3 regions of the Pseudarthrobacter sp. O4 genome follow, and region 2 is predicted to be linked to each of the others. Evidence: riboswitches for the same ligand, from Rfam matches in the RefSeq annotation. Region 2 holds a riboswitch; each other region holds the start of a gene.
What was found. A riboswitch is a leader RNA that binds a small molecule or an ion and turns the genes downstream of it on or off. The one in region 2 is predicted to bind thiamine pyrophosphate.
Positions count from the first base shown of each region.

Region 1 (4,060 bases), 100 kb from region 2:
CATTCCCGCCGCCATGTCGGCGAGTGCGGCCTGTGAATCCGCGGAGCCGTACTCGTCCCGGATGTCCTGGCTGATGCGCATGGAGCAGAACTTGGGCCCGCACATCGAGCAGAAGTGGGCCGTCTTGGCCGGCTCCGCGGGGAGCGTCTCATCGTGGAAGGCCTCGGCCGTGACCGGGTCCAGCGACAGCGCGAACTGGTCCCGCCAGCGGAACTCAAACCGGGCCTTGGACAGGGCGTCGTCGCGTTCGTGCGCTCCGGGATGGCCCTTGGCGAGGTCGGCGGCATGGGCGGCGATCTTGTAGGTGATCACGCCGGTCTTCACATCGTCCTTGTTGGGCAGTCCGAGGTGTTCCTTGGGTGTGACGTAGCAGAGCATCGCGGTGCCGTAGCGGGCAATCTCCGTGGCGCCGATCGCCGAGGTGATGTGGTCATACCCGGGCGCAATATCCGTGACCAGCGGCCCGAGCGTGTAGAACGGGGCGCCGTCGCACAGCTCCTGCTGGCGTTCCACATTTTCACGGACCAGGTGGAAGGGGATGTGCCCCGGGCCTTCGACCATGACCTGCACGTCGTATTTCCACGCCCGCTTGGTAAGTTCGGCCAGGGTGTCCAGTTCGGCGAACTGGGCGGCGTCGTTGGCGTCCGCCGTCGACCCTGGCCGCAGACCGTCACCGAGGGAGAACGCGACGTCGTACTTGGCGAAAATTTCGCACAGCTCGTCAAAGTGCGTATACAGGAAGTTTTCCTCGTGGTGGGCCAGGCACCAGCCTGCCATGATCGCTCCGCCGCGGGACACGATCCCGGTGACCCGGTTGGCGGTCAACGGCACATAGCGCAGCAGCACACCGGCGTGGACGGTCATGTAGTCCACGCCTTGCTCACACTGCTCGATCACCGTGTCCCGGTAGATCTCCCAGGTCAGGTCATTGGCCTCGCCGTTGACCTTCTCCAGCGCCTGGTAGATCGGCACCGTCCCGATCGGGACGGGGGAGTTGCGGATGATCCATTCACGGGTGGTGTGGATGTCATCCCCGGTGGAAAGGTCCATCACCGTGTCCGCGCCCCACTGGGCGGCCCACTGCAGCTTGTCCACTTCCTCGGCGATGGAGCTGGTGACCGCCGAGTTGCCGATGTTGGCGTTGATCTTCACGAGGAAGGCCTTGCCGATGATCATGGGCTCGGATTCGGGGTGGTTGATGCTGTTGGGAATGATGGCGCGGCCTGCGGCCACTTCGCTGCGGACCAGCTCCACATCGCAGTTCTCCCGCACAGCCACGAACCGCATCTCAGGCGTGATGTGCCCCTGGCGGGCGTAGTGCATCTGGGTGACCGTCTTGCCGTCGACGGCGCGGCGGGGCACCGGCTGTGCACCCTTCCACTCAGCAGACGCGGCGCCCCTGCGCACCGCGGACTTGCCGTCGTCGAGCAGGTTTCGTTCCCGGCCGCCGTAGGGCTCGGTATCGCCCCGGGATTCTATCCATTCGGACCGGAACGGCTCCAGGCCGACCACTGGATCGCTTCCGGGGCCGGCCGTCCGGTATATCGTGAACGGCGGATTCTTCACCCCGCCGGGGGAATCCTCCAGGGCAATTTCGGTCACCGGAACGCGGATGCCGTGTTCCTCGTCCGTGGTGAAAGCCAAAGAATGGGACTTCAGCGACTGTGTTTCCTGGACAGTCTCATATTTGGCAGGGATCAACTGTGTTTCTTGCGTATTCACGGGAATACTCACTTCCTTCGCCGGCATTACCCGGACAGGTTCAACGGTCGCAGGCTGCATCAGCCCGATCTCAGCCCCTGCAAGGGCACCCGTGTGGTCGTAGACGAAGCTACCACAGGTGTTGACGGGGACCGGAGTTGGCGGCCCCCCGCGCCCACGAAGCGCAACTCGGACTGGACCACCTGGGCCGGCGGATCGCCATGAGGATTAGGCTTTAAGCCATGACCAGCATCATCGAGTTCAGCGGCCCCATCCTCACCGGGCCGGACCGGGAACACCACGGCCTGTGGTCCGTCGACGGTCTGCTGACTTTCCGCCGGCCCGCCGACACGCCGGACCTCGTGCTGGACGGGTGGGTCATCCCCGGGCTGGTCGACGCGCACTGCCACATCGGTCTCGGCCCCGGCGGGGATGTCGCGGAACAGATGGCGGAGGCGCAGGCCATCACCGACCGAGACGCCGGCGCCCTGCTGGTGCGCGATGCCGGCGCCGTGCACGACACCCGCTGGCTGCAGCGGCGTGCCGACGTGCCACGCATCATCCGCTCCGGCCGGCACATCGCGAGGACACGGCGCTACCTGCACGGCTTCGCCGTCGAAGTCGAGCCGGAGGGTCTGGTGGAGGCCGTACGCAAGCAGGCCCGCGCCGGCGACGGCTGGGTCAAGCTCGTGGGGGACTGGATTGACCGCGACGCCGGCGACCTCGCCCCGGGCTTCCCGGTCCGGGAGCTCAAGGACGCCGTGCAGGCCGCCCATGATGAAGGCGCCCGGGTGACGGCGCACTGCTTCGCCGAGGACACCCTGGATGACATGCTCGACGCCGGGATCGACTGCATCGAACACGGCACCGGCCTGCTTCCGCGGCACCTGCCTCGTTTCGTCGAACAGGGCGTGCCGATCGTCCCCACCCTCATCAACATCGCGACGTTCCCGGCCATCGCGGAGCGGGCGGACACAAAGTTCCCCCGCTACGCCGCGCACATGCGCTCACTCTGGGAACGCCGCGGCGAACGCATCCTGGAGGCCTTCGAAGCAGGGGTGGCCATCTATGCCGGCACGGACGCCGGCAGCGTCATCAAGCACGGGCGGATCGTTGACGAGATCCAGGCCCTGCACGATGCCGGTCTTCCGGCCCGGGCAGCCCTCGACGCGGGTGCCTGGGCCGCCCGCGCCTGGCTGGGTGCCGACGCGATCAGCGAAGGTGCCAGCGCCGATGTCCTGGTCTGCGCCGACGATCCGCGGAGCCGTCTGGACACGCTGCGGCAGCTGAAACACATCGTGCTGCGCGGAGAGCCGGTCCGCCAGGGACAAACCAGGCCATTAGGAATAAATTGAAGCTTCAAGTAATTTACTCTATGTAAGGTCATCGAGGGTCGGTGGCCGCTGAAGCACCGGAGCGATCAAATGACTGCAGAAGCCAGCACCCAGGATCTTCTTCCCGCCGCACTCACCATGGGCACCGTGATGCTCAAGGTCGGCGATATGAAGCTCATGACGGACTACTACCAGCGCGCCCTCGGCCTCGACATCGTGGCCGAGCAGGACGGCGGGCTCTACCTTGGACGCCGGCAGAAGCCGCTGGTCCACCTCGCCCCGGCGCCCGGACTCAGCCTCCCCTCGCGCGGTGAGGCCGGCCTCTTCCACACCGCCCTGCTGTTCGACGACCAGCCGTCCCTCGCCGCCACCGTGGCCAGCGCCGCCCAGTTCGAGCCGCAGTCCTTCACCGGCAGTGCGGACCACCTCGTGAGCGAGGCCTTCTACTTCAACGATCCCGAGGGCAACGGCATCGAGCTGTACTGGGACCGTCCGCGCGAGGCGTGGTCCTGGGAGGGCAAGAACGTTGTGATGGACAGCCTGGCCCTGCCGCCGCAGCGCTACCTCGAACAGTTCCTCACCGAGGAGTCCGTCAGTGGACAGCATGAGGCGGAGGCCGGCATCGGGCATGTCCATCTGCAGGTGGGTGACGTGCACTCCGCGCAGGAGTTCTACGTCGGGACCCTCGGCTTCGAGAAGACGGCAGGCTGGCACGGCCAGGCGCTGTTCGTGTCCGCGGGCGGCTACCACCACCACATGGCGATGAACGTCTGGAACAGCCGCGGCGCCGGCCCCCGCCGGGACACCCTCGGCCTGGGCGAGGTGCTGATCGAAGTACCGTCAGGCGACGACGTCGGAGCCCTCGCCGACCGTCTCAAGACCGCCGGCGTCCCCTCGCACCACACGGGAGCCGAACTGCGCTTCGACGACCCGTGGCGGAACCGCATCCGCGTCGCCGTGCGCTGACGGCACGCTGGGTGCGGCGCCGACGGTGCGCTGCGGCGCTGACAGCACGCCGGCTGCGG
Region 1 covers NZ_CP189591.1:849,366-853,425, reverse strand. The annotation lists gene thiC (phosphomethylpyrimidine synthase ThiC) at 1-1,722, opposite strand, end outside; TPP riboswitch at 1,718-1,825, opposite strand; gene ACQCSU_RS03930 (amidohydrolase family protein) at 1,944-3,056, shown strand; gene ACQCSU_RS03925 (VOC family protein) at 3,126-4,001, shown strand.
Region 1: linked by a shared signal. The riboswitch ahead of thiC (phosphomethylpyrimidine synthase ThiC) and the one ahead of ACQCSU_RS03410 (bifunctional hydroxymethylpyrimidine kinase/phosphomethylpyrimidine kinase) in region 2 are both predicted to bind thiamine pyrophosphate.

Region 2 (4,060 bases):
AACCTGGTCCAAATTGTTTGGCTGGCTCACGCTGTGCCTCTACGCCGGTGGATTCCCCGGGGGAACCCATGAGCTATCCCGTGGACAATGCCATTCGATATCGAATGACGTGATCCTCAAGGTCATAACCCAAGTGTTGGCGTAAGCACCGAAGACCTAGACTACGCTAATTTTGCCTTCGGCCGCAAATGAGGCTGGTTCCGGAGGGGCCGTGCGTGATGAACGCAACTCGATCAAGACTTCATTCAATCAAGACTTCATTCAATCAGGACAGAGCGGTCCTGCAACGACTCCCGGAACCGTGCCTCACCATCGTACAGGCTGGCCGGGGAGGCCGTGCTCAGGCGTGCAGCCTCGGCGCGTCGAAGAACTCGACCTCGTAGCGGGCCGACTGCCTGAAGGCCACCGCCATGGCGTCCCGCTCGCTGGCGGAAGCGCGCCGCGCCGCCTGATCCGTCAGGGCGATGGCCTGCCGCGTCGCCGCGGCAAAGTCCTCGTCGGCGTAGGTCCGCAGCCATTCGGCGTAGGGATGACCTTCCGGGGCGCCGGCCGCCAGGAACTGCGCATGGAGTGTTGCGCCGACCTCGGCATACAGCCAGAAGCACGGCAGGGCGGCTGCGACCAGGACGCCGTAGCTGCCGGAGACCGTGGCGGCCAGCAGATGGTCCACGTAGGATTTCGTGACGGGGCCCAGCTTCACCTCCACGGCCCGTGTGCTGAGCCAGTTCCGGTGCAGCTCCGATTCGACTTCAAGGCACTGCTGCGCGGAGCGGGCCCAGAAAAGCTGTTCGGCTTCGGAAGGTGCGATGGCTGCCGCCCGGGCCAGCACCCGCGAGTAGCCATTGAGATAGAGGGCGTCCTGGGCCAGATAGTAGGCGAAATCCTTCTCGGCCAGCGTGCCGTCGGCCAGGCCCTGGATGAACGCCAGGCCATAGATCGCGTCAAGGTCCGCCGCGGCACTGTTCCCGAGGGCAGCGGCGAACTCCCCCTCGTCCGGAACGCGGTGCCCGGTATTCATCTGGTCTGTGCCGCCCTGGTCTTCGGTCAGATGCTGCACGTGGTGGAAATGGTGCACCGGACCGTTGCCCGTTCCGACGTCGAGGCGGTCCGAGGCACGCAGCGCACCCGTCAGCCAGGGCTTGACCTCGCGCAGCGCCGCCTCCCAGTCCCCCACCCGGGCCTGCACCGTGGCCAGCGCCGAGGACAAGGAGCATCCGGTGCCGTGGCTGTTGCCGGTGGGCACGCGTGCGCCGGTCACCACCACCGTCTCCTGGTCCAGGAGCCCCACGGTGTTGACGAGCGCATCGGGGCAGCCGTCGTCGTCGTTGTGGTCATCTCCACCGGCGCTGCGGCCCAGATGGCCGCCCTTCACGAGTACCGTCGTGCCGGTCAGGGCGGCGAGCCGTTTGCCCTGGTCAAGGGCCTCGGCCCAGTCGGCTGCGACGGGTTCCCGGAGGAGGATGGCCAGTTCGGCGAGATTGGGTGTGACCAGGTCCGCGAGGGGCAGCAGCGCGTGCAGGGCGGCCTCCGCCGTTTCCTGCAGGAGCCGGTCGCCGCTCGTCGCCACCATCACCGGATCCAGGACCACGACGCCGGGCCGGGCCTGTTCAAGCCAGCCGCGGACGGCAGCGATCACGGTGGCGTCCCCCAGCATGCCGATTTTGACGGCGTCGATGCCGATGTCCCCGCTCAGCGCGTCCAGCTGGGCGGTCAGGAACGACGCCGGCGGAACGTGGACGGCGCTGACGCCGCGGGTGTTCTGGGCCGTGAGGGCCGTGATCGCGGCCATGCCGTAGCCGCCGTGCGCGGCAATGCTTTTCAGGTCGGCCTGGATCCCGGCGCCGCCGGAGGGGTCCGAACCTGCAATAGCCAGCACCCGCGGGATCCGGCGCCCGGCGGGACGCGGCACGGAGGGCAGAAACGGTGAAGTCAGAACAGGTGAAGCCACGAGAGACATCCCTTCGCCGGTGCTAACCGGACAGGTTCGACGGGTTTGGATCTCAGCCGGCTCGATGCGCGGCACCCCGTGTCAGTCCTACAGCCTAGTCCGAATCGCTTAACGAAGTCACGGGGGCGGCCCGGGCCTCAGCGTATTGCTACGCCGAGTCCCGGACCGCCCCCGCGGTCACGCGGAACTGTCCCGTACTGCCGGGTTGTCAGAGCTCCGAAGCCGGGACGCCGACGCCGAGGATGATCGGCTCGTTCGCTGCCGGCCTGGCTGCTGCCTTGCCCACTGGCTTGCCCGCGGACGCGGCCGGGGCGGGCGCTTTGGCCACGTGCACCGATCCGGCCGCGGCGGAGGCCGCTGCCTCACGGTGTTCAGCCGCCTCGTGGTGTTCAATGGTCGTCTCGTTCGCTGCACCCTGGGCGCGGCTGGCGCTCCGGTTGCGGCGGACTCGGCGGCCCCGGGAGGTGCCGGCTTCGAGCTCCGTCCTTGCCGGGACCACGGCCGGGGCAGGGGCCTTGGCAGCCTGAGTCCGGTCCACGGCGGGCCTGGCTCCATCGGCTTCGCCCAGGTTGGCGAAGGCCTCGGTCAGCAGGTCGAGGGTGAGGGCAGGAGACGGTGTCTCGTCGGCGTGCTCAACGAACGGCAGGGCGACCTGCTCGCCGCCGAAGGTCAGCACGGCCGCGGGACGTCCGGCTGCCTCCTCTGTCGCGGCAAGCCGCGCGGCTGCCTCGACGGCGGCCTGGCGGGCCTCCGCCGCGTGAGCGGATACCGTCTCGCCGTCGTGGAGGTGCGCGGCATGCGCGGCGGCTGCGATGTTTGCCAGTGCGGCACGGGTCGCCTCTGCCTTGGCATGACGCTCGGCCTCGGTAGGCTCCGGATGGACGGCTGAGGCTGCCGATGGGGCGGACTCCGGCATTCCCTGGCCGCCCTTGCCGCGGCGGCGGCTCTTGCGTTCGGTCCGGGGTGCCGGCAGGTTCTCGGTCCGCGGGACATGGTGCTCGGCGGCCACGACGTTGGCGCGGCGGTGCTCCACCGGCTCGTCGTGCGTGACGATGCCGCGGCCGTCGCAGGCTTCACACTGCTCGCCGAAGACTTCCAGAAGCCCGGTGCCCATCCGCTTGCGGGTCATCTGCACCAGACCCAGGGAGGTCACCTCGGCCACCTGGTGCTTGGTACGGTCGCGGCCCAGGCACTCCACCATGCGGCGCAGCACGAGGTCTCGGTTCGATTCCAGCACCATGTCGATGAAGTCGATCACGATAATGCCGCCGATATCGCGCAGCCGGAGCTGCCGGACGACTTCCTCTGCCGCTTCCAGGTTGTTCTTGGTGACGGTTTCCTCGAGGTTCCCGCCGCTGCCGGTGAACTTGCCGGTGTTGACGTCCACCACGGTCATGGCCTCGGTCCGGTCGATGACGAGGGAGCCGCCGGAAGGCAGGAACACTTTGCGGTCCAGCGCCTTGTGGATCTGCTCGTCGATGCGCCAGGCCGAGAAGATGTCCGCGTCTTTGGTCCACTTCTCGAGCCGGCCCACCAGGTCGGGTGCCACGTAGGTGACGTAGGCCTCGATGGTGTCCCAGGCTTCCTCGCCGGAGACGATCAGCTTCGAGAAGTCCTCGTTGAAGACGTCACGGACCACCTTGATGGTCAGGTCCGGTTCGCCGTAGAGCACCTCGGGGGCGAGGACCTTGGTCGACGTCGACTGGCTCTCGATTCCTTCCCACTGCGCGCGCAGCCGGTTGATATCGTGCGTCAGCTCCTCCTCCGAGGCGCCTTCCGCCGCGGTGCGGACAATGACGCCGGCATTCTCCGGCAGGCGGTCCTTGAGGATCCGCTTAAGGCGGTTGCGTTCGACGTCGGGCAGCTTGCGCGAGATGCCCGTCATGGAACCGCCGGGCACGTACACAAGGTAGCGGCCGGGCAGCGAGATCTGGCTGGTGAGGCGGGCGCCCTTGTGGCCGACCGGGTCCTTCGTGACCTGGACCAGGACGGAGTCGCCGGACTTCAGTGCATTCTCGATCCGGCGCTGCTTGCCTTCAAGGTTGACGGATTCCCAGTTCACTTCACCGGCGTAGAGCACGGCGTTGCGGCCGCGTCCGATATCCACGAAGG
Region 2 covers NZ_CP189591.1:745,650-749,709, forward strand. The annotation lists gene ACQCSU_RS03410 (bifunctional hydroxymethylpyrimidine kinase/phosphomethylpyrimidine kinase) at 341-1,957, opposite strand; TPP riboswitch at 1,940-2,037, opposite strand; gene ACQCSU_RS03415 (Rne/Rng family ribonuclease) at 2,157-4,060, opposite strand, start outside.

Region 3 (4,060 bases), 1.4 Mb from region 2:
GGCGCCAGGATGGCGGTGCTCCAGCCCCCCAGCGCCGCGGCCAGGATCAGCGGCCAGCCGCGCTGCCAGAGCAGCGCGAGGCTCAGCCCGGCCAGCGGAAACAGCGCCACTTCGAAGGCCAGCGCCACCGACGCTGAAACCCAGTCGATGGACAGCGCCAGCACGAGGGTGATCAGCACGACGGCGGTGAACTTGGCCAGCGGGTTGGCGCGGGTCAACAGGGCCTGGTTGCCGCGCAGGCTCAGGACTTCCCTCACTGCGCCGCCACCGGGCCCGGTTCGCGATTGCCCGGCTCGCGATCGCCCGGTTCACGGTGCTCCGGTGCGCGGAGGCTGAGCTGGGTGCCGCCAAGGACCGCGGTGAATTCCGCGTCGTGGGTTACCGACACGACGGCGGTGCCGGCGTCGAGGAGTTCGGAGAGGAAGGAGGCGAGCTCGGCCCAGGTGTTGGCATCCTGGCCGAAGGTGGGCTCGTCCAGGACGAGCACCTGCGGATGGGCCGCGAGCACGGTGGCAACCGAGAGCCGCCGCTTTTCGCCGCCGGAGAGTGTGTAGGGGTTGGCGTCCACCAGTTCGGTCAGCCGGAGCCGCTCCAGCAACTCGTCCACCCGTTCTTCGCCCCGGCCCAGGTGCCGGGGACCGAACATTAACTCGTCGAGCACCCGGCCGGTGACAAACTGGTGCTCGGGTTCCTGGAAGACGGTACCGATCCGGGCAATCAGCTGTTGCGCCTTCCAATGGTACGGATCGATCCCGGCGCCGGCGCCCAGCTCCGGCGTGGCGGAAACGGTACCGGACACCGGCGCCAGCAGGCCGGCCAGGGTCAGGGCAAACGTCGACTTTCCGGAGCCGTTGGGGCCGGTGATGGTCAGCGCCTCGCCGGCGCGGATCTGGGCTGTGATGCCGGACTGCACCGGTACCGGGGCGATGGCCCTGAAGCCCCTGCGCAGACCGGAACGGCGGGGGTGCTCGCGGGAGACCGCCAGGTTGTCGGCCGCCATCAGGAGGGTCCCGGCGTCGGGCTGTCCGGGCAGGGATGCTTTTGCGGAGCCTGATACCGGCGAGCCCGCGGCAGACGCTGCCCGCACCCGGGTCGGCGGCACGTAACCGGGCACCCAGACCCCGGCAGCAGTGAGCATGTCCCGCGCCTGTGCCAGGACCTGGTCCGGCGGGCCGTCGATCAGCACGGCCGGTTCCGTGGCGGAGCCCGGCTGCAGGACCACGATCCGGTCCACGAGGTCCTTCCAGACGGCGACCCGGTGCTCCACCACCACGAGGGTGGCGCCGGTCTTGTCCAGGCAGCGGCCGACTGCGTCGCGGACTTCCAGGACGCCGGCGGGGTCCAGGTTGGCAGTGGGTTCGTCGAGCAGGAGCAGCCCGGGCCGCATCGCCAGGATGCCGGCGAGCGCCAGCCGCTGCTTCTGGCCGCCGGAGAGGGCCGAGGTCGGGTGGTCCAGCGGCAGCCGGCCCAGCCCGACGTCGTCGAGCGCTTCACCGACCCGGGCCCAGATCTCCGCCGGGGGCACGGACAGGTTTTCCGCCCCGAAGGCGACGTCATCACCGAGACGGGAGAGCACCACCTGCGTCTCCGGGTCCTGCTGCACCAGCCCGGCCCGGCCGCGCCGGGCCCGCGGCGGGGCGCCGTCGATCAGCAGGCTGCCGGTCTCGTCGGAATCCTCTGCCGTGTTGTCGCCGAGGGCGTCGGCTGCGTTGTCGCCGAGGACCCCGGCCAGTGCGTGGAGCAGCGTCGATTTGCCGGCACCGGAAGGCCCGAGCAGCAGCACCCGCTCCCCGGGACTGATGTCCAGGTCCAGCCCGTTGACGGCGGGCCGCGGCCGGCCGGCGTGCCGCCAGCCCCAGCCGCGGGCCGTGACCGCGGCCGGGCGGACGCCGGCACCTGGTGCCGGCATCAGGAGAACACAGGCTCCGTGGCGGCCTTGCGCGAGGCGAACGAGCTCAGCACCCCGGTCTTGGCGAGACCCCGGGTGGCGAGCCAGGACAGGGCGCCGGCAATCACGGCGGCGGAGACGGACATGAAGATGATGTACGCCAACTTGTCCCCGGCGGCGTAGGCGATGTTCCAGCCCCACGGCGCGAAGGAGTCATTCAGGGCGCCGAACAGTCCGGCACCGGCACCGGCCAGCAGGGACACCGGCAGGTTGAACTTCTTGTAGACGAACGCCGCGAAGACGAGCTCGGCTCCGAGGCCCTGGAGCACGCCGGAGATCAGGACAGTGGTGCCGTATTGCGAGCCCATGATCAGCTCGCCGGTGGCAGCCACCGTTTCGCAGAACAGTGCCGCCCCGGGCTTGCGGATGATGAGCATGCCGAGCACGGCGGGAATCATCCAGCCTCCGGCGTAGAGCCCTGTCAGCGGCGGATACAGCGCGTTGACCGGGGCTGAAATCAGATTGGCGCCCTGGGACCAGGCCCAGAAAATGACGCCACCGGCAACCGCGATCAACGCGGCCACCACAATGTCCACCACACGCCAGTTGTAGCCGCGCCGGTTGAGCGTCGGCTGAGCAGAAATGTCAGTCATGTCGTCCTCCTGAGGAACAGGAGGGGAGGGTGCGCCGGCCGGCCACGGCTTCCGCCGCCCAGCCGGGCACTCTGAGAACTCGACTCCCTTTCGCCGGTACTAACCGGATCAGGTTCGAGGGTCTGCGGCTGTCCGCACTCTCAGCGCCCACCGGTGGTTTTCCCTGGATTCCTCCAGCGATGCCCGACGGCGGCGCTCCCCTGTCGTATATAAAATCGCCCTTGTGGGCATTGCCCAGTTTACACCCGGCGGGACCGGCTTCCCGTGCCCAGCTGTCACATTCCGGGCCGGGACCGCACGGCGCGGCCTGCACGGCCGGGTCCAACCGTCAGGGCCGGGACGCTAGGCTGGGGGAAGCCCTGTTCCCTCCCGCAAGGAGTCCGAAGAATGAACATCTTCATCAAACTGCTCGGCACCGGCATCAGCCTGCTCGCCGGGTACGTCGGCACCAAGCTCGTCGACACCGTCTGGGAAAAGTCCACCGGCAACAAGCCGCCCAAGGGCCACCACGACGACATCCCCACCACGCTGCGCTCGGCCCTGACCTTCGCGCTGATCTCCGCAGCGGTCAGCGCCATCATCCAGGTCCTCGCCAACCGCGGCACCCAGCGCGCCATCACCCGTTTCGCCAAGTCCCAGGACATCGTCTAGGCGCATCGTCTAGCACCGGTCACCGGCGGCCCCGGCCACCGCCTTCGGTCCAGGTCACCGGCGGCTCCCGCCGCCGCCGTCGGCTGAGTCGTCGTCGAAACCGCTCTTGCCCGCGGCCTGCTGTACCACGGCCTCCAGCTCATCGGCGCTGAGCAGCTCCGGATGGAGGTGCTTGGTGCGGTAACCGGCCCGGCCCACCATGTGGGCGGACACCGGCACGGTGAGCAGCTGGAAGATCCAGGCCACCACGAGCACCGGCCACACCCACCAGGTGCGCATCTGCAGGCCCACCGCGCAGAGCAGCAGGAACAGGCCGAGCACCTGCGGCTTCGTGGCCGCGTGCATCCTGCTCATCAGATCGGGGAAGCGCAGCAGGCCCACGGCCGCGCCGAGGGACATCAGCGCGCCGACCACCATGAACGCCGCAGAGACGGCGTCGATCACGGTATCGCCGGAGAACGTATCAGGATTCACGGGCATGCTCCCGCCGGTCGGCGACGAACCGGGCCACGGTCACCGAGCCGATGAACCCGATGATGGACACGGCGACGAGCAGCATGAGGTTGTTGAGGTGCCGGTTCACGGCCATGTCGATGCACAGCGCCGCCCCGAAGATGGCCAGCAGCACGTCGGCGGCGAGCACCCGGTCCAGCAGCGAAGGGCCCCTCGCGATCCGGATGATCGCCCCCGCGGCGGCCAGGGACAGCACCACGGCGGTCACGGTCAGGACAAGCGGCATCATGCGCCCACCTCCTGGTTGAGGGCGGACAGTTCGTCCTTGGTGCCCATGATCCGGATCAGCCCGGCCTCGGTGTCGCGGACTTCCTTGCGGAGCTTGGCGGCGTCCTCGGCGTTGCGGACGTTCACG
Region 3 covers NZ_CP189591.1:2,134,798-2,138,857, forward strand. The annotation lists gene ACQCSU_RS09815 (energy-coupling factor transporter transmembrane component T family protein) at 1-257, opposite strand, end outside; gene ACQCSU_RS09820 (ABC transporter ATP-binding protein) at 254-1,909, opposite strand; gene ACQCSU_RS09825 (ECF transporter S component) at 1,909-2,541, opposite strand; TPP riboswitch at 2,609-2,753, opposite strand; gene ACQCSU_RS09830 (DUF4235 domain-containing protein) at 2,929-3,192, shown strand; gene mnhG (monovalent cation/H(+) antiporter subunit G) at 3,247-3,666, opposite strand; gene ACQCSU_RS09840 (monovalent cation/H+ antiporter complex subunit F) at 3,656-3,934, opposite strand; gene ACQCSU_RS09845 (Na+/H+ antiporter subunit E) at 3,931-4,060, opposite strand, start outside.
Region 3: linked by a shared signal. The riboswitch ahead of ACQCSU_RS09825 (ECF transporter S component) and the one ahead of ACQCSU_RS03410 (bifunctional hydroxymethylpyrimidine kinase/phosphomethylpyrimidine kinase) in region 2 are both predicted to bind thiamine pyrophosphate.